Regions from separate parts of the Hydrogenophaga sp. GW823-FHT04C09 genome, predicted to be linked through region 2. Evidence: riboswitches for the same ligand, from Rfam matches in the RefSeq annotation. Region 2 holds a riboswitch; the other holds the start of a gene.
The links. Region 2 has a riboswitch for S-adenosylhomocysteine ahead of ahcY (adenosylhomocysteinase). Riboswitches for the same ligand answer to the same signal wherever they lie in the genome.
Positions count from the first base shown of each region.

Region 1 (9,162 bases), on a different contig from region 2:
GGCGTGGCCTTGAGCAGCAGGCTCTCGATCTGCGCATAACTTTTCATGGGGTTGGACATGGCGGTGCCGCCCAGGGCCTCGCCGCTGGCCAGCGCCCGCAGCGCCGCGCCGCCCAGCGCCGGGTTGCCGCTGGCCTGCATGTACAGGCCGCAGACCAGCTGGCACCACACCATGAAACCGGTGGCGCCGCAGACGCGCGAGACCTCGGCCATGGCGCGGATCGCCAGGCCGTAGTCGGCGCGCCCGGCCGGTGCGTCCAGGTGGGCCCCCAGCGCACCGAGCGCGCCCAGCTGCTGCAGCACCTCGCGCGGGTAGTGGCCTTCGCGGTCGATGGCTTCCACCACCGCGGCCAGCGGGCCTTGCGCCACGGTGCGCACCGCGGCCAGCAGCGCATCGGCCGTTGTTTCGTGGGTCAGTTCGCGGGGCAGGTCGTTCGGGTTCATGCGCGGTCCAGGAGGTTGAAGGGGCAGGCAGGCGGCGGCGCTCAGGCCAGGTCGACCGTCATCGGGATCGGGTTGCGCAGGGTGTTGGCCACGGGCGAGTAGAAGTTGGCGTGCCGCACGATCTCGTCGAGCACCTCGCGCGGGGCGTCGCCTTCCACCAGCACCTTCACGCGGATGGCCTGGAAGCCCATCTCGGGCGGCGTCTTCTCGAGCGCGCCACCGGCGCCCCAGGCGGCGGGGTTGCCGATGTCGCCCTCGAGGAAGACCTCGAGCTTGCTGAGCTTCACGCCCTTCCAGGTCGCGACCGCCGTGATGCCCACGGCCAGGCAGCCGCCCAGACCCGAGAGCACGATCTCGCCCGGGGCGGGGGCGGTGTCCTGACCGAACAGGTGCAGCGGCTCGTCCACCACCACCGGCGCGTGCTGGCCCACGGTGGAGAGCGAGCGGTACTGGCCCTCCATCACGGTGTGGACCTTGTTGGTGCCGCGGCTGGCCGGGTTGGCCTTGCCCTTGGCGGCGAAGGCGGCGAGGCCGGCGCCGTCGATCGGGCGCAGCCACGCCTTCACGGTGGTGCTGGCGGGGGCGGTGGGTTCAAGGGTGTCGGTGGCGGACATGGGGTCTCCAGGGTTGAAAAACGGGAAGGGTTGAGATCAGGCGGCGAGCGCCAGGCTGGGCTTCTTGCTCGACTTCGCCAACGGCAGGCCGGTCTCGATCGGCAGGCTCTCGTCGCGCGACCACTCGTTCCACGAGCCGAAGTACATGCGCACGTCGCTGAAGCCGGCCTGTTTGAGGGCGAGGAAGGTGTTGGACGCGCGCGCGCCCTTGAAGCAGTAGAGGTAGACGGTGTCGTCGGGCGCGATGCCGGCGGTGGCGCACTCGGCCTTCACCTCGTCGGGCGTCTTGAACACCGGGCCCTGGGCGGACGGCTTCATGAAGCGGTACCACTCGACCCACTTGGCGCCGGGCAGGCGGCCCTTGCGCGGCGCGAAGTCCTTGCCGTAGGGCGAGGAGCTGTCGCCGATCCACTCGTCCACGTCGCGCACGTCGAGCAGCACGGTGTCGGTGCCCAGCGCGGCCTGCACGTCGGCCTGGGTGAGCATCACGTCGCTGCCCGCCAGCTCGGGGAAGGTGGCGGGTGTGGGCGTGGCGGCCTCGGTGGAGACCGGCAGGCCCGAGGCCTTCCAGGCGCTGAAGCCGCCGTTGAGCACCTTGATCCTGGGGTAGCCCAGCCAGGTCAGCAGGTAGTAGCCGCGGCAGGACTGGCCGTAGCCGCTGTTCATCGCGTCCTCGTAGAACACGGCGGTCTCTTCGCCCGAGAGGCCGGCGGCGCCCAGCGCGGCGGCGAAGGTGGCCTTGAGGGCTTGCAGGCCTTCGGGCGTGGAGGTGGCGAGGTAGGTGAAGACCTCGCGCAGGTTCACCGCACCGGGGATGTGGCCGGCGGCGAAGGTCTCGGCGTCGCGGGTGTCGATGACCACCACGGGTTCGGACGACTGCAGGGCCTGCAACTGGGCGGGGGCGATCAGGATGGCGTCGATGCTCATGGAAACCTCACGAAAAAAGCGGCCGGCGGGATTGCCTGCGGTGCCTTTTCGCAACCCGCGTGCCAGCCTCGTGAAGTTGCCTGGAATGGCTTTCAAGTCATTGTTTTAGTTGAATTTTGTGCTATCAAAAGCACAGCGATAGCACCGGCGCCAAGTGCCTTTGGCCTTCAATGTGTCGACACAATGTCGACACATTGCGCCTCAGGTGTCGTCCCCCCTTCGGGGGGAAGGCGCCGAAGGCGGCGCAGGGGGGAGCTTCTTCATCCTGTAGGCGAACTGGCGCAGGGTGAGGCCCAGGCTTTGCGCCGCGCGCGACTGGTTGCCCTGGTGCCGGGCCAGCGCCTCGCGCAGGGCCTGGGCGCTGTGCGATTGCGCGCTCTGGTAGTCGCGCACCAGCGGTTCGGTCTCCCCGGTGGGGGCCGCCGCGCCCTGGGCCTGGGGCATGAAGCGCTCCAGCGTGGCGGCCGTCACCAGGGTGTGGTCGGCCAGCAGCACCAGGCGCTCGATCAGGTTGCCCAGCTCGCGGATGTTGCCCGGCCAGTCGTGCGCCTCCAGCCGCGCTAGCGCGTCGGGCGCGAGGTTCACGTTGCGCTGGTGCGCCTGGTTGGCGCGGTTCACGAAGTGCAGGGCCAGCGCGCGCACGTCCTCGCCGCGTTCGCGCAGGCTGGGCAGGCGGATCGGGATCACGTTGAGGCGGTAGTACAGGTCCTGCCGGAAGCGCCCGGCCTGCACCTCGCGCGCGAGCTCGCGGTTGGTGGCCGCCACCAGGCGCACGTTCACCTTGAGTTCGCGCGTGCCGCCCAGGCGAACCAGCGTGCCCTCCTGCAGCGTGCGCAGCAGCTTGGACTGCATGGCCAGCGGCAGCTCGCCGATCTCGTCGAGGAAGATGGTGCCGCCGTGGGCCTGCTCGAACCAGCCCGCGCGCGCGGTGTTCGCGCCGGTGAAGGCGCCGCGCTCGTAACCGAACAGCTCGGACTCGAACAGCGTTTCGGGAATCGCCGAGCAGTTGACCTTGATGAAGGGCTGGTCGTGCCGGCCGCTGGCCAGGTGCACCGCGCGCGCGAACAGCTCCTTGCCGGTGCCCGACTCGCCCAGCAGCAGCACCGTGGCCTGCGACTGCGACACGCGCTCGAGCTCGCCCAGCGCCTGCAGCAGCGCGGGCGAGCGGCCGATCAGGCCGTAGCGGGCGCTGGCGCTGTCCAGCGCGCGGGCCAGGGCCGCGTTGCGCGCCAGCAGCTGGCGCGTCTGCTCGGCCACCAGCTGTTCCAGCCGCAGCAGCTGCCCGGCCAGCGTGGCCAGGATGCGCAACACGGCCAGGTCGTCGTTCAGGTGGCGCTGGCGGCTGCGGATGCGGTGGCAGGCCAGCACGCCGATGGTGGCGCCGTTGACCTCGATCGGCAGCGCGATGAAGGCCACGGTCTGCGGCGGCAGGCGATCGCGCGGCACCGTGCGGAACAGGAACAGCGGCTCGGCGTCCACGTCCTGCACGATGGCCGGCAGCCCCGTGGCCAGCACCCGCCCGGTGATGCCCTCGCCCCAGCGGAAAACGCCGCGCTGCACCTCCTCGGCCGTGAGGCCGTAGGCGTGGCGCACCGAGGCCGTGCGCTCTTCGCCCGGCGCGGCCTCGCCGGCCAGCACCATGCGGCCCCGGTTCAGGCCCAGCAATTCGCTCATCAGGTGCAGCATCTCGCGCAGCACGAAGGCCGGCGCCAGGCTGCGGCCCACCAGCTTCATCACCTCGCGCATGAGCAGCAGCTCCTGGGCGTGCCAGTCGGTTGCGGGGCTGTCGGGGTCGCTGGGGCTGGAGGGCATGGGCGCGGGGCAAGCAAACATCGCACCAATGGCGGGCGAAGCCCTCCCTGGCGAGCTAAAATCGCCGCTTCTCAAGGAGCGTTGCAGCGCCGGCGGGCTTTTCGGCCCCCACCGTGCGTCAGGCTTGAGTGGGCGCGAACAGGCCCAAACGGCGCTCACCGGTCTGTTTTTCGCAAACTGCCTTGGTGAGCCTCATGTCCTCCGAATCCGCTTCCCCGTCGTCGTCGTCCACCCCCGTGCCGCCCATGCTGCTCTCCGGCCTGGAGCCGCTGCGCATCGAGCCGGGCAGCCTGTTCGTCAACGTCGGCGAGCGCACCAACGTCACCGGTTCCAAGGCCTTCGCCCGCATGATCCTCGAGGGGCGCTTCGAAGACGCGCTGGCCGTGGCGCGTCAGCAGGTGGAGAACGGCGCCCAGATCATCGACGTCAACATGGACGAGGCCATGCTCGACAGCAAGGCCGCGATGGTGCGTTTTCTCAACCTGATCGCCGGCGAGCCCGACATCGCGCGCGTGCCGGTGATGGTGGACTCCTCCAAATGGGAGGTGATCGAGGCCGGCCTGCGCTGCGTGCAGGGCAAGGGCGTCGTCAACTCCATCTCCATGAAGGAAGGCCTGGACGAGTTCAAGCGCCAGGCGCGCCTGGTCAAGCGCTACGGCGCGGCCGCCGTGGTCATGGCCTTCGACGAAAAGGGCCAGGCCGACACCTACGAACGCAAGGTCGAGATCTGCGAACGCGCCTACCGCGTGCTGGTCGATGAGGTGGGCTTCCCGCCCGAAGACATCATCTTCGACCCTAACATCTTCGCCATCGCCACCGGCATCGAGGAACACAACAACTACGCGGTGGACTTCATCAACGCCACGCGCTGGATCAAGCAGCACCTGCCGGGCGCCAAGGTCAGCGGCGGCGTGTCCAACGTGTCGTTCAGCTTCCGCGGCAACGACCCGGTGCGCGAGGCCATCCACACCGTGTTCCTGTACCACGCGATCCAGGCCGGCATGGACATGGGCATCGTCAACGCTGGCATGGTGGGCGTGTACGACGAGCTCGAGCCCGAGCTGCGCGAGCGCGTGGAAGACGTGGTGCTCAACCGCCGGCCCGATGCGGGCGAGCGCCTGGTGGAGGTGGCCGAGAGTGCCAAAGGCTCGGCCAAGGACGACAGCAAGAAGAACGAATGGCGCGCGCTGCCGATCCGCGAGCGGCTGAGCCACGCGCTGGTGCGCGGCATCAACGACTTCATCACCGAAGACACCGAAGAGATGTGGCGCGAGATCGAGGCCGGCGGTGGCCGCCCGCTCAACGTGATCGAAGGCCCGCTGATGGACGGCATGAACGTGGTCGGCGACCTGTTCGGCCAGGGCAAGATGTTCCTGCCGCAGGTGGTCAAGAGCGCGCGCGTGATGAAGCAGGCCGTGGCGCACCTGCTGCCCTACATCGAGGCCGAGAAACTGGCCCTGCAGGCGGCCGGCGGCGACGTGAAGCCCAAGGGCAAGATCGTGATCGCCACCGTCAAGGGCGACGTGCACGACATCGGCAAGAACATCGTCACCGTCGTGCTCCAGTGCAACAACTACGAGGTCGTGAACATGGGCGTGATGGTGCCCTGCCACGAGATCCTGGCCATGGCCAAGGCCGAGGGCGCCGACATCGTGGGCCTCTCGGGCCTGATCACGCCCAGCCTGGAAGAGATGCAGTACGTGGCCGGTGAGATGCAGAAGGACGAACACTTCCGCGGCCGGGGCATCCCGCTGCTGATCGGTGGCGCCACCACCAGCCGCGTGCACACCGCGGTGAAGATCGCGCCGCACTACGACGGCCCGGTGGTCTACGTGCCCGACGCCTCGCGCAGCGTGAGCGTGGCGCAGGGCCTGCTGTCCGACCAGGCCGCGGCCTACATCGCCGAGGTCACCGCCGACTACGAGCGCGTGCGCCACCAGCATGCCAACAAGAAGCAGGTGCCGCTGTGGCCGCTGGAGCGCGCGCGCCTGAACAAGACGCCGATCGACTGGAAGGCCTACACGCCGCAGAAGCCCAAGTTCATCGGCAAGCGCGTGTTCAAGAACTTCGACCTGCACGAGATCGCCAAGTACATCGACTGGGCCCCGTTCTTCCAGACCTGGGACCTGGCCGGCCCCTTCCCCGAGATCCTGAAGGACGAGGTGGTGGGCGAAGAAGCGCGGCGCGTGTTCAGCGACGGCAAGCGCATGCTGCAGCGCCTCATTGAAGGCCGCTGGCTCAGCGCCAGCGCGGTGGTGGGCCTGTACCCGGCCAACAGCGTGCACGACGACGACATTGAGCTCTACACCGACGAGAGCCGCCGCGAAGTCGCGTTGACCTGGCACGGCCTGCGCCAACAGGCCGAGAAGCACGAGATCGACGGCGTGATGCGCCCCAGCCGCTGCCTGGCCGATTTCGTCGCGCCCCAGGGCGAGGCCAACGACTACGTGGGCATGTTCGCCGTGACCGCCGGCCTGGGGGTGGAGAAGAAGGAAAAGCAGTTCCTCGACGACCTCGACGACTACTCCGCCATCATGCTCAAGGCCCTGGCCGACCGCATGGCCGAGGCGCTGGCCGAGTGCATGCACCACCGCGTGCGCACCGACCTCTGGGGCTACGCGGCCGACGAGGCGCTGAGCAACGAAGAGCTGATCAAGGAAAAGTACCAGGGCATCCGCCCGGCGCCGGGCTACCCCGCCTGCCCGGACCACTCCGTCAAGCGCGCGATGTTCGACGTGCTGCAGTGCGAGGACATCGGCATGGGCCTGACCGAGAGTCTGGCCATGACCCCGGCGGCCAGCGTGAGCGGCTTCTACCTCGCCCACCCGCAGAGCACCTACTTCAACGTCGGCAAGATCGGCGACGACCAGGTGGACGACCTGGCCGAGCGCAGCGCCGTGGCGCGCAACGAGCTGCAGCGCTGGCTCGCGCCGAACCTGTGAGGACGGAGAACGATGACGTCGAAGAACCCACGGCCCAACGACGATCTGCTTTGGAAAGGCGTGTTGCTCGCCGCCATCGGCCTGATCGTGCTGATCGCACCCCACCGCCTCCAGTCGCCGGCGCTGCGGGACATCGTCGCGGGCTCGGCGGGCCTGGGCTGGCTGGCGCTGGTGCTGGGCGCCGGGTGCGTGGCGGTGTGGGGATGGCGCGGGTACCGACACTGGAAGCAGCAGTAGGTCACCGACCCTGTCACGGGGCGCCATGGCGGCGCGCCGGGAACCTCCTCATGCGGCGGCGGCTCTGCCTTCCGTACATCCCCTTTTTGATGTTGGCTTCTTAAAACCTTTTCACCATGAACCTGCTCAACAACCTCTTCAACCACCCCCGGCTCGGCGTCATCCTGTTGCGCTGGACGCTCGCGCTCCTGATGGTGCTGCACGGCTGGGCCAAGATCACCGGCGGCGTGGGCGGCATCGAAGGCATGCTGGTCGCCAAGGGCCTGCCCGGCTTCCTCGCCTATGGCGTGTACCTGGGCGAGTTCGTGGCGCCGCTGTTCCTGCTCGCGGGCGTGTGGGTGGTGCCGGCGGCCCTGGTCATCGCGATCAACATGGCCTTCGCCGTGGGCCTGGCGCACATGGGCCACTGGTTCGATCTCACCAACACCGGCGGCTGGCGCCTGGAACTGCAGGCCTTCTTCTTCGTGACCGCGCTGGTGGTGGCCTTCACGCACCGCATCGGCCCGAACAAGTGAGGTTGGCGGGGCACCAAGCCCCATCACAGGTCTGACGAGATCCGCTGCTGTGCGTTGAACTGCAGGATCAGTTCCTGGGCAGTTTGCAGCAGCGCTTCCTCTTCCAGGGAGAGGGCGCACAGCGAGCCCTCATCGCTCGCCGCCAGCAACATCCTGGTCAATGCCACGGCGCAGAGAATGCGCATTGCCTGAGGCGATTCCTTGCGCATGAACGCCATGACCAGCACAGTGGTCGTCAGGGCCCAGCCCTGGAGGCGCCCATCGGACAATCCCGGCAGGTCGTTGAATGCGAGTTCAACGACCTGCCGGGCCAGGGTCGCTGGGCGACCCAGAGAGACACCCATGTTGCGGCACAGTTCAAACTGCGTTTGAATGGCCGCTTCGACCTTGCGCCTTCGGAACACTTCCGGCGCTCCTGAAAAAAAGCCCATACACATCTCCTTGCGGCTGCACGCGAGTTCTTCTGGAATTCGCGTGCAGCGACTGACATTGCGGTATGCGCATCATAATGTGACTTAAAGGAGGCTGACTCAAACACGTCACAGCCAGAGACTTGAGCGATGTCTCGTTCATCGGCCAGCGCTCCGCCAACCCTCATTTCGGCCCGAGAGGCCCTGGCCCTGAACATGATCCGGCTGCGCGCCGAGCGGGGCTGGTCCCAGGAAGACCTGGCCCATGAGGCCGGGTTGCACCGCACGTTCATCGGCCACGTGGAACGGCAGGCGCGCAACATTTCACTGGACAACGTGGAGCGCATTGCCCACGTGTTCGGCCTGCGGGCGCATCAGTTGCTGGCGCCGGTGGCCAGGCCCAGGAACCCGGGTTCCTAGGCCTTCGCATCGAGCGATCAGACGTTCATGATCGCCACGGCGCGCGAGTTCAGGTAGGCCTCCATGGCCTCCGGACCGCCTTCGGAGCCGTAGCCCGAATCCTTGATGCCGCCGAACGGCATTTCCGCCGAGGGCATCGCGGGCATGTTGACCCACAGCATGCCCACTTCCACCCGGCGCGCGAGCAGGTCGGCGTTTTTCAGCGAGCGCGTGAAGGCGTAACCGGCCAGGCCGTAGGGCAGGCGGTTGGCTTCGGCGATGGCTTCGTCCAGGGTGTTGAAGCTGCGCACGGCGGCCATGGGGCCGAAGGGCTCGTCGTTGAACACGCGGGCCTCCAGCGGCACGTCGGTGAGGATGGTGGGCCGCCAGAAATTGCCTTCGTCGCCGATGCGCTCGCCACCGGTGGCCAGCGTGGCGCCGCGTTCCACGGCGTCCTTGGTGAACTCGGCCATGGCCGTGACACGGCGCGGGTTGGCCAGCGGGCCCATCTGCGTGCCGTCGGCCGTGCCGTCGCCCACCGCGAGACCGGCCGCGTGCTTGACCAGCGCGGCCGAGAACTCCTTGGCGATGCTCTCGTGCACCAGGAAACGCGTGGGCGAGATGCAGACCTGGCCCGCGTTGCGGAACTTGGCGCCGCCGGCGGTCTTCACGGCCAGGGCCACGTCGGCGTCTTCCGCCACGATCACCGGCGCGTGCCCGCCCAGCTCCATGGTGACGCGCTTCATGTGCTGGCCGGCCATGGCCGCGAGTTGTTTGCCCACCGGCGTGGAGCCGGTGAAGGTGATCTTGCGGATGACCGGGTGCGCGATCAGGTAGCTGGAGATCTCGGACGGCGTGCCGTA
Region 1 is NZ_JBXAIO010000005.1:238,863-248,024, forward strand. It holds gene AC1Q9M_RS15985 (acyl-CoA dehydrogenase family protein) at 1-443, opposite strand, end outside; gene AC1Q9M_RS15990 (OsmC family protein) at 485-1,057, opposite strand; gene AC1Q9M_RS15995 (sulfurtransferase) at 1,094-1,984, opposite strand; gene AC1Q9M_RS16000 (sigma-54 interaction domain-containing protein) at 2,186-3,796, opposite strand; S-adenosyl-L-homocysteine riboswitch at 3,864-3,960, shown strand; gene metH (methionine synthase) at 3,991-6,738, shown strand; gene AC1Q9M_RS16010 (hypothetical protein) at 6,751-6,975, shown strand; gene AC1Q9M_RS16015 (DoxX family protein) at 7,092-7,490, shown strand; gene AC1Q9M_RS16020 (hypothetical protein) at 7,514-7,921, opposite strand; gene AC1Q9M_RS16025 (helix-turn-helix transcriptional regulator) at 8,117-8,320, shown strand; gene AC1Q9M_RS16030 (NAD-dependent succinate-semialdehyde dehydrogenase) at 8,338-9,162, opposite strand, start outside.
Region 1: it holds a riboswitch for S-adenosylhomocysteine, as region 2 does, so the genes downstream of both, metH (methionine synthase) here and ahcY (adenosylhomocysteinase) in region 2, are expected to answer to the same signal.

Region 2 (9,162 bases):
TTCACGCTCGAGCCCTGGGAAACCGACAAGGGCTTCGTGCTGAGCTGCCAGGCGCGGCCCACCACCGACCGCGTGGTGGTGAGCTACGACGAGCGCTGAAGCTGTCGCTCAGAAGCGCCAGCCCAGGCCCACGCCGACCAGCACGGGGTCGGCCTTGAACTGGCCGATCTTCGCGCCACCGGCGCTCACGTCGGTCTTGATGAAGACCTTCTTCACGTCCACGTTCAGGTAGAGCTGCTTGCTCAGCGGAATGTCCACCCCCACCTGCAGCGCCGGGCCGAAGCTGTGGCGCTTCACGTCGGCCGCGCCGCCCAGCAGGTGCACCGAGCTGAAGCGCGTGTAGTTGAGGCCCGCGCCCACGTAGGGCTTGAAGCCGGGCGCGTCGAAGTGGTACTGCACGGTCAGCGTGGGTGGCAGGTGGCGCAGCGTGCCGATGGCCGCCCCGTTGGACGTGAGGGTGTGTTTCTGCGGCACCGTGAGGATGAGCTCGGCCGCGAGGTGCTTGCTGAAGAAGTAGCTCACGTCGACTTCGGGCAAGCCCTTGTTGTTCATGGCCAGGCCCAGGCCGGTGCCGTCCTTGTCGGCGCTGTCCAGGTGCACGGCGCGGGCGCGCACGAGCACGCTGCCGGCCTGGAAGTCGTCCTGCGCCAGGGCGGCGCCCGAGGCGAGCAGGCAGGTGGACGCGAGGGCGGCCAGGGCGAAGTGGTGCGTATTCATGATGGTCTTCTGTGTTGCGTTGACTCGGGAGAATCCCCGCGTCCATTACAGAAGACCGTGCGTGGCGCGGCGTTGCGCCACGTCAAACCGGCCGGAGACCTGGCCCCGCTGGTGCGGGTTGCTTGACGCAGGTCAAGCCACGCGCGTCAGTCGCGCAACAGCACGACCCGGCCGACGCCGCCCTGCACGATGCCCAGCGCCGACGCGGCCGCGCGGCTGAGGTCGATGATGCGGCCCGGCACGTGCGGGCCGCGGTCGTTGATGCGCACCGTCACCTCCTTGCCCGTGCGGGCGTGGCGCACGCGCACGCGGGTGCCGAACGGCAGGGTCTTGTGGGCCGCGGTGAGTTCGTTCATGTCGTAGACCTCGCCGCTGGCGGTGCGCCGGCCGTGGAAAGGCTCGCCGTACCAGGACGCCAGGCCCCGCGCGATGACGCTCTCGCTGGCGTCCGGGGTGTCGGTGTCGTCGGCCGAGGCATCGGGCACGCTGCCCAGGTCGGGCATGTCCGGCGCTCGCGTCGCGCAGCCGCCGAGCCACAACAAGGTGGCCAGCGCCAGCGTGACCGCGGGCTTGAGGCTCATGCAAGACCGAGGCGCTGGACGATGTCCGTCGTGGCCCCGCTCTGGTTCATGGTGTAGAAGTGCAGCCCCGGCACGCCGCCGCCGCGCAGGCGGTCGCACAGGTCGGTCACCACGTCCAGGCCGAAGGACTTGATGGACGCGGTGTCGTCGCCGAAGGCCTGCAGGCGCATGCGGATCCAGCGCGGGATCTCGGCGCCGCAGGCGTCGGAGAAGCGCATCAGCTGCGTGGAGCTGGTGATGGGCATGATGCCCGGCACCACCGGCACGTCCACGCCCACGCGCTGCAGCTCGTCACGGTAGCGGAAGTAGGCGTCGGCATTGAAGAAGTACTGCGTGATGCCCGAATCGGCACCGGCCTTCACCTTGGCCGCGAAGGCCTCGAGGTCGGCCTCGGGCGAGCGGGCCTGCGGGTGCGTTTCCGGGTAGGCCGCCACCTCGATGTGGAATCGGTCACCGGTCTCGGCGCGCACGAAGGCCACCAGGTCGCTGGCGTAGCGGAACTCGCCACCCACGCCGTAGCCGCTGGGCAGGTCACCGCGCAGGGCCACGATGCGGCGGATGCCGGCGGCCGCGTAGGCCGCCAGGCGCTCGCGGATGCTCGAGCTCGACTGGCCGATGCAGCTCAGGTGCGGCGCGGCGGGGCAGCCCTCGCCCATGATCTCGGTCACGGCCTGCAGCGTGCCGTCCTGCGTGGAGCCGCCGGCGCCAAAGGTCACCGAGCAGAACTCGGGCTTGAGCGCGTACAGCTGCTGGCGCACCGCGCGCAGCTTGACCGCGCCTTCGGGCGTCTTGGTCGGGAAAAATTCCAGGCTGATGGGAAGACTCACGGCCCCCTCCTTACATCACTTGCTCGCATACACAAAAAACTCGCGGTTGCCGTCACCCCCGGTGATCGCGCTCTCGACGTAGTCGCGCATCCGCAGGCCCTGCTCTTCGCAGGCCTGCGCGATGCGATCGCGCACGATGGCGTAACTCGCCGCGTCCTTCACCAGACCGCCCTTGCCGATGTGCCCGGGCTGCAGCTCGAACTGCGGCTTGACCAGCATCAGCATCTGCCCACCCGGCGCCAGCAGCGGCACCAGGGCCGGCCACACCAGGGTCTGCGAGATGAACGACAGGTCGCCCACGATCAGATCGAACGGCGCCGCGCCACCCGCGTCCTGCAGCGCCTGGGCCGAGAGATCGCGCGCGTTGCATTTTTCAATGCAGATCACGCGCGGATCGCCCTTGAGCTGCGGGTGCAGCTGGCCCTGGCCCACGTCCACACCCATGACCCGCGCCGCGCCCCGCTGCAACAGGCAGTCGGTGAAACCGCCGCTGCTCTGCCCCACATCAAGGCAGCGCAGGCCGCTCACGTCCAGGCCGGTGTGGCGCAGCGCGCCTTCCAGCTTGAGGCCGCCGCGCGACACATAGCGCGTCTCCGCCGTGTCCAGCAGGCGCAGCTCGGCCGCGTCGCGCAGCTCCTCGCCGTTCTTGGTGACCGCTGTCCAGTCGCCACCCGGCGCACGCCATTGCACGCCCGCGGCGATGAGCCGCTGGGCCTGCGAACGGGTAGCGGCCAGGCCGCGCTCGACGAGCAGCTGGTCGGCCCGCATGGGCGCGATCAATACCGGTAGGTGTCCGGCTTGTACGGGCCGGCCTTGCTCACGCCGATGTAGGCGGCCTGCTCGTCGGTCAGCTCGGTCAGCATGGCGCCAACCTTCTTCAGGTGCAGGCGCGCGACCTTCTCGTCCAGGTGCTTGGGCAGCACGTAGACCTGGCCCACTTCGTACTTCTTCGGCTGCGTGAACAGCTCGATCTGGGCAATGGTCTGGTTCGCGAACGAGCTCGACATCACGAAGCTGGGGTGGCCGGTGCCGCAGCCCAGGTTCACCAGGCGGCCCTTGGCCAGCATGATGATCTTCTTGCCGTCGGGGAACTTGACGTGGTCGACCTGCGGCTTGATCTCTTCCCATTCGTACTTCTCGATCGAGGCGATGTCGATCTCGTTGTCGAAGTGGCCGATGTTGCAGACGATGGCCTGGTCCTTCATCGCGGCCATGTGGTCGTGCGTGATGATGGATTTGTTGCCGGTGGTGGTCACGAAGATGTCGGCCTTGTCGGCGGCGTACTCCATGGTCACGACCTTGTAGCCTTCCATCGCGGCCTGCAGGGCGTTGATGGGGTCGATCTCGGTCACCCACACCTGGGCCGACAGCGCGCGCAGCGCCTGGGCCGAACCCTTGCCCACGTCACCGTAGCCGGCGACCACGGCGACCTTGCCGGCGATCATCACGTCGGTGGCGCGCTTGATGCCGTCGACCAGCGATTCGCGGCAGCCGTACAGGTTGTCGAACTTGCTCTTGGTCACCGAATCGTTCACGTTGATGGCGCGGAACGGCAGCGTGCCCTTGGCGCTCATTTCCTTCAGGCGGTGCACGCCGGTGGTGGTCTCTTCGGTCACGCCGATGATCTGGCTGGCCTTGCGGGTGTACCAGGTCGGGTCCTGCGCGAGCTTGGCCTTGATGGCGGCGAACAGGCAGGTTTCTTCTTCGCTGGTCGGCTTGCTGATGACCGAAAGGTCCTTCTCGGCCTTCTGGCCCAGGATCATCAGCAGCGTGGCGTCGCCGCCGTCGTCCAGGATCATGTTGGGGCCTTCGCCTTCGGTGCCGGCGGCGCCGAACTCAAAGATGCGGTGGGTGAAGTCCCAGTACTCGGCCAGGGTCTCGCCCTTGTGCGCGAACACCGGCGTGCCCTGCGCGACCAGCGCGGCGGCGGCGTGGTCTTGCGTGGAGAAGATGTTGCACGAAGCCCAGCGCACGCTCGCGCCCAGGGCCTGCAGGGTTTCGACCAGCACCGCGGTCTGGATCGTCATGTGGATGCTGCCGGTGATGCGCGCGCCCTTGAGCGGCTTGGCGGCGGCGAATTCCTCGCGGATGGCCATCAGGCCGGGCATTTCGGTTTCCGCGATGCGGATTTCCTTGCGGCCCCACTCGGCCAGGGAAAGGTCGGCGATCGCGCTGTCGGCGGTCGGGTTGTTCAGACGTGCATTCATGGTTCGCTCCGGAAAGGATGGACAAACCACATCTGGCATTGAGTCAAAAAGAACTCATCGCACGGGATGTGGATGAGCGTCGTTGCATGGATGGTCCGAGCCTCACGCCCCGCTGCTGAAGTGTTCAGTGGGGGCGCTGCAACGCTCCTCGGATCGCGCGATTCTACCGCAGCGGCCTCGATCTGCCCCCTGCCGCGCGTCGCCGGTGGCACCTGCGGCGCCCGGGGCCCTGTGCGACACTGCCCGCCTTCCATGCGCATGAATCCCCTCACCCTCTGGCCCGCCACGGACCGCGCCCGCATCCACGGCGTGCTGACCGACATCGACGACACCCTCACGACCGAGGGCGCGATCACCCCCGATGCCCTGGACGCCTTGCACCGCCTGCGCACCGCCGGCCTGCCGGTGTTCGCCATCACGGGCCGGCCCGCCGGCTGGAGCGAGGCCTTCGCGCTGGCCTGGCCGGTGGACGCCATCGTGGCCGAGAACGGCGCCGTGGCGCTGTGGCGCGGCGACTCGGGCGAACTCAGGCGCGACTACCTGCAGGACGCGGCCACGCGCGCCGCCCATTTCGCGAAGCTGCAGGCCACCGCGCGGCGCGTGCTCGCCGAGCTGCCGCAGGCCCGCCTGGCCACCGACAGCCCGGGGCGCGAGACCGACATCGCGATCGACCACAGCGAGTTCGCCCACCTGAGCGAAGCCGACATCGCCACGGTGGTGCAACTCATGAAAAGCGAGGGCCTCAACGCCACCGTGAGCTCCATCCACATCAACGGCTGGATCGGCGAGCACGACAAGCTGGCCGGTGCGCGCTGGATCGTGCGATCGCGCCTGGGCCGCTCGCTCGACGACGAACTCGACCGCTGGGTCTACGTCGGCGACTCGACCAACGACGCGCGCATGTTCGGCCATTTCCCGCACAGCGTGGGCGTGGCCAACGTCGCGCGCTTCTGGGGCGCGCTCACGCAACACCCGCGCTACGTGGCCGCGGGCGAGCGCGGCGCGGGCTTCACCGAGGTGGCCGACGCGGTGCTGGGCGCGCGGGCCGCGGGCGCATGAGCGAACACCCGCTGCCGCCCACCGGCCCCCTGCCGGAGCACCCACCCGCCCAGGCCCGGCTCGGCCTGGTCGCGATCTTCGGCTCCACCTTCTTCGAGCTGGTGGGCTACTTCATGCTCACGCCGCTGCTGCTGTTGCGCCTCAAGGGCGGCGGCGAATCGACCGCGCTGGCCGGTGTGTTCGCCGCCAGCGGCTGGCTCGGCGTGTTCTTCATGACGCCGTTCGCTTCGGCCATCACGCAGCGCCTGGGCCGGCGGCCCACGCTGTGGCTGGCCGCGCTGATCCCGGTGATCGCCACCGCCGGCTTCGCCTTCACGCCGCTGCTGTGGCTCTGGTTCGTGTTCAAGATCGCCGCCGGCATGGCCTCGGGCCTGCGCTGGGTGCTGGCCGAGGCCGTGGTGGCCGAGTTCTCGCCGCCCGGGCAGCGCGGGCGCTACGTGGGCATCTTCGAGACCATGGTGGGCATCACCTTCGTGGTCGGCCCGCTCATGCTGGCCTGGGTCGGCGCCGACAGCGACGCGGCCCTGTGGATCGCGCTCGGCTTCATGGCCATCGGCCTGGTCTGGAGCCTGCTGATCCCGCGCCTGCCCGACGCGGCCGACGCGCACAGCGCGAAGGTGGGCCTGTCGGGCGTGTGGCACGCGCTGCTGGCCCATCCGCTGATCATGACCGTGGGCTTCGTCGGCGGTTTCTTCGAAAGCGGCCTCACGTCCATCCTGCCGCTCTACGGCCTGGCGCTGGGCCTGGGCGCCACCGTGGCGGCGCTGCTGGTCTCGGCCAGCGGCCTGGGCAGCGCGCTCATGATGCTGCCGGCCGGCGTGCTGGCCGACCGCATGGCCCACCACCCGGCGCAGCGCTGGGGCGACGGCCACCGCGCGCGCCTGGCGATCATGCGGGTCTGCGCCCTGATCACCCTGCTGGCCACCTTGGTCATCCCCTTCGTGGCCGGCACGCCCTGGCTGGCCGCGCCCGTGGCCTTCCTCTGGGGCGGCGCGGGCGGTTGTCTGTACACGCTGGCGATGATCGACATCGGCTCGCGCGAGGAAGGCATCACCCTGGTCAACAGCACCGCCGTGCTGGTGCTGTCCTACACCCTGGGCGGGGTGCTCGCGCCCGCGCTGGGCGCCGCCGCGCTGCAGTGGGCGCCCACGCTGGGCTTCCCGGCCCTGCTGCTGTCGGTCGCCGGCCTGGGCTGGTGGCTGTTGAGACGGACCGTTTCGGCCCCATCTGAAGGAACCCCACGCGGCTGAGGGCCTCCTAACCTGACAAGAGAAAGGATCTCCTCATGGCCATTCCCTGGCTGGTTGCCCTGAAAGTGATCCCCTGGGGGGACGTGATCGAACACGCGCCCACGGTGCTCAACGCCGCGCGCAAGCTGCTGGACCGCTCGAAGGCGCCACCCGCCGGCACGACCGCGCCGGTGCCGCTGGACCTGGGCGACGCCCCGCCCACCCTGGGGGAACTCAAGAACCGCCTGATCGAAGCGCGGCAGCTGATCGACCAGCAGGCCGCGGTGCAGGCCCAGATGGCGCAGACCCTGACCGAACTGGCCGAGCAGAACGCGCGCCTGGTGGGTGCCGTGGACCTGCTGCGCAAGCGCACGCGCCTGCTGATGGGGGCCCTGGCCGTGCTGGCGGTGGGCGTGGTCTGGCTGCTCGCGCGCTGAGCGCTCAGCCGCCGCGTTCGGCCTGCAACGCCGCGTCGCACCCCACGCCGGCCGCGATCCAGCGCCGCGCCAGCCGCTGGAACACCGGCGCCGCCCAGCGCCAGCGCGGGCCCAGCACGCCCCGCGCGTCGGTGATGGCGCCACAGCGGTAGACCGACAAGGCGCCGTCCCAGCGCAGCGCGTCGCACGCGCCCACGCGCTTGCGCGAAATCACCCGCCCCAAAGGACAAGGCTCGGCCAGGCAACACACCCCGCAGCCGTTGCACGGCGCGCCCAGAACCGGCTTGGCCGGCGCCTCGGCGTGGATGTGGATGACCTGGCCCTCGGGCATCACGTCCTGGCCAGCACCGGCCCCAGCACACGCCCGGTGTGCGTGTCCAGGCGCACCACCTCGTCGGGTGGCGCGGCGGCCACGATGCGGCCCCCGCCGTTGCCACCCTCGGGGCCCAGGTCGATGATCCAGTCGGCCTCGGCCATCACGTCCAGGTCGTGCTCGATCACCACCACGCTGTGGCCGCCGTCCACCAGGCGGTGCAGCACGCGAATCAGCTTCTCCACGTCGGCCATGTGCAGGCCCACCGTGGGCTCGTCGAGCACGTAGAGCGTGTGCGGTGGCTTCTGGCCCCGGCGCGTGACGTCGTCGCGCACCTTGCTGAGTTCGGTCACCAGCTTGATGCGCTGCGCCTCGCCGCCGCTGAGCGTCGGGCTGGGCTGGCCCAGCGTGAGGTAGCCCAGGCCCACGTCCTTGAGCAGCTGCAGCGGGTGGCTGATGTTGGGCATGCTGGCGAAGAAGTCCACCGCCTCGTCCACCTCCATCTGCAACACGTCGCCGATGCTCTTGCCCTTCCAGGTCACGGCCAGCGTCTCGGGGTTGAAGCGCGCGCCGTGGCAGACCTCGCAGGGCACCTTCACGTCGGGCAGGAAGCTCATCTCGATGGTGCGCATGCCCTGCCCTTCGCAGCCCGGGCAGCGGCCTTCGCCGGTGTTGAAGCTGAAGCGGCCGGGGCCGTAGCCGCGCGCCTTGGCCTCCAGCGTGTCGGCGAACAGCTTGCGCACCGTGTCCCAGAAGCCGATGTAGGTGGCTGGGCAGCTGCGCGGCGTCTTGCCGATCGGCGTCTGATCGACTTCGAGCACGCGGTCCACGGTCTCGAAACCACTCACGCTGGCGCAGCCGCTCCAGGCGGGGTGCTTGCCCTTGTCCATGGCGTCGCGCCCGGCCTTGGTGCTGCGCTGGCTCACGGCGGCGGCCACGTTGGTCAGCAGCACGTCGCGCGCGAGCGTGGACTTGCCCGAGCCCGACACGCCGGTGATGACCACCAGGCGCTGCAGCGGCACCGCGGCGTCGAGCTCGTTCAGGTTGTGCAGCTTCGCGCCGCGCACGCGCAGCCAGGGCGCGCTGTCGTCCAGCGCCGGCAGCACGCCACGGCGCGCCTGCAGCGGGTGCTTCATCGCGTGCAGCAGGTAGCGCCCGGTCACCGAGTCGGCGTTGGCCGAGAGGTCGTCCACCGACCCCTGGGCCACCACGCGCCCGCCGCGCTTGCCCGCGCTCGGGCCGATGTCGATGATGTGGTCGGCGCGGCGGATGGTGTCCTCGTCGTGCTCCACCACCACCAGGGTGTTGCCCTGGTCGCCGAGCTTGTGCAGCGCGTTGAGCAGGATGGCGTTGTCGCGCGCGTGCAGGCCGATGGTGGGCTCGTCGAGCACGTAACACACGCCCTGCAGGTTGCTGCCCAGCTGCGCCGCCAGGCGGATGCGCTGCGCCTCGCCGCCGCTGAGCGTGGGCGCGCCGCGGTCCAGCGTGAGGTAGTTCAGGCCCACCTCTTCGAGGAAGGCCAGCCGGCTTTCGATCTCGGGCAGCAGGTCGCGCGCGATGTCGGCCTCGCGCGCGCTGAGCGCCAGGTCTTGCATCAACCCTTGCACCCAGGCGCGCACCTCGCGCACCGAAAGGCGGGCCACGTCGGCGATGCCCACGCCGGCGAAACGCACCGAGCGGGCCTGCAGGTTCAGGCGCTTGCCCGAGCAGAACGGGCAGACCTCGTCCGTCACGCCATCCACCTCGGGTTCGGCAAAACTCTGCTCGCGGCCTTTTTCCTTGTCGTCGCGCA
Region 2 is NZ_JBXAIO010000011.1:33,247-42,408, reverse strand. It holds gene AC1Q9M_RS23705 (2Fe-2S iron-sulfur cluster-binding protein) at 1-99, shown strand, start outside; gene AC1Q9M_RS23700 (OmpW/AlkL family protein) at 109-717, opposite strand; gene AC1Q9M_RS23695 (septal ring lytic transglycosylase RlpA family protein) at 864-1,298, opposite strand; gene metF (methylenetetrahydrofolate reductase [NAD(P)H]) at 1,295-2,125, opposite strand; gene AC1Q9M_RS23685 (TlyA family RNA methyltransferase) at 2,141-2,893, opposite strand; gene ahcY (adenosylhomocysteinase) at 2,902-4,332, opposite strand; S-adenosyl-L-homocysteine riboswitch at 4,400-4,488, opposite strand; gene AC1Q9M_RS23675 (HAD-IIB family hydrolase) at 4,591-5,391, shown strand; gene AC1Q9M_RS23670 (MFS transporter) at 5,388-6,641, shown strand; gene AC1Q9M_RS23665 (hypothetical protein) at 6,677-7,057, shown strand; gene AC1Q9M_RS23660 (hypothetical protein) at 7,062-7,388, opposite strand; gene uvrA (excinuclease ABC subunit UvrA) at 7,388-9,162, opposite strand, start outside.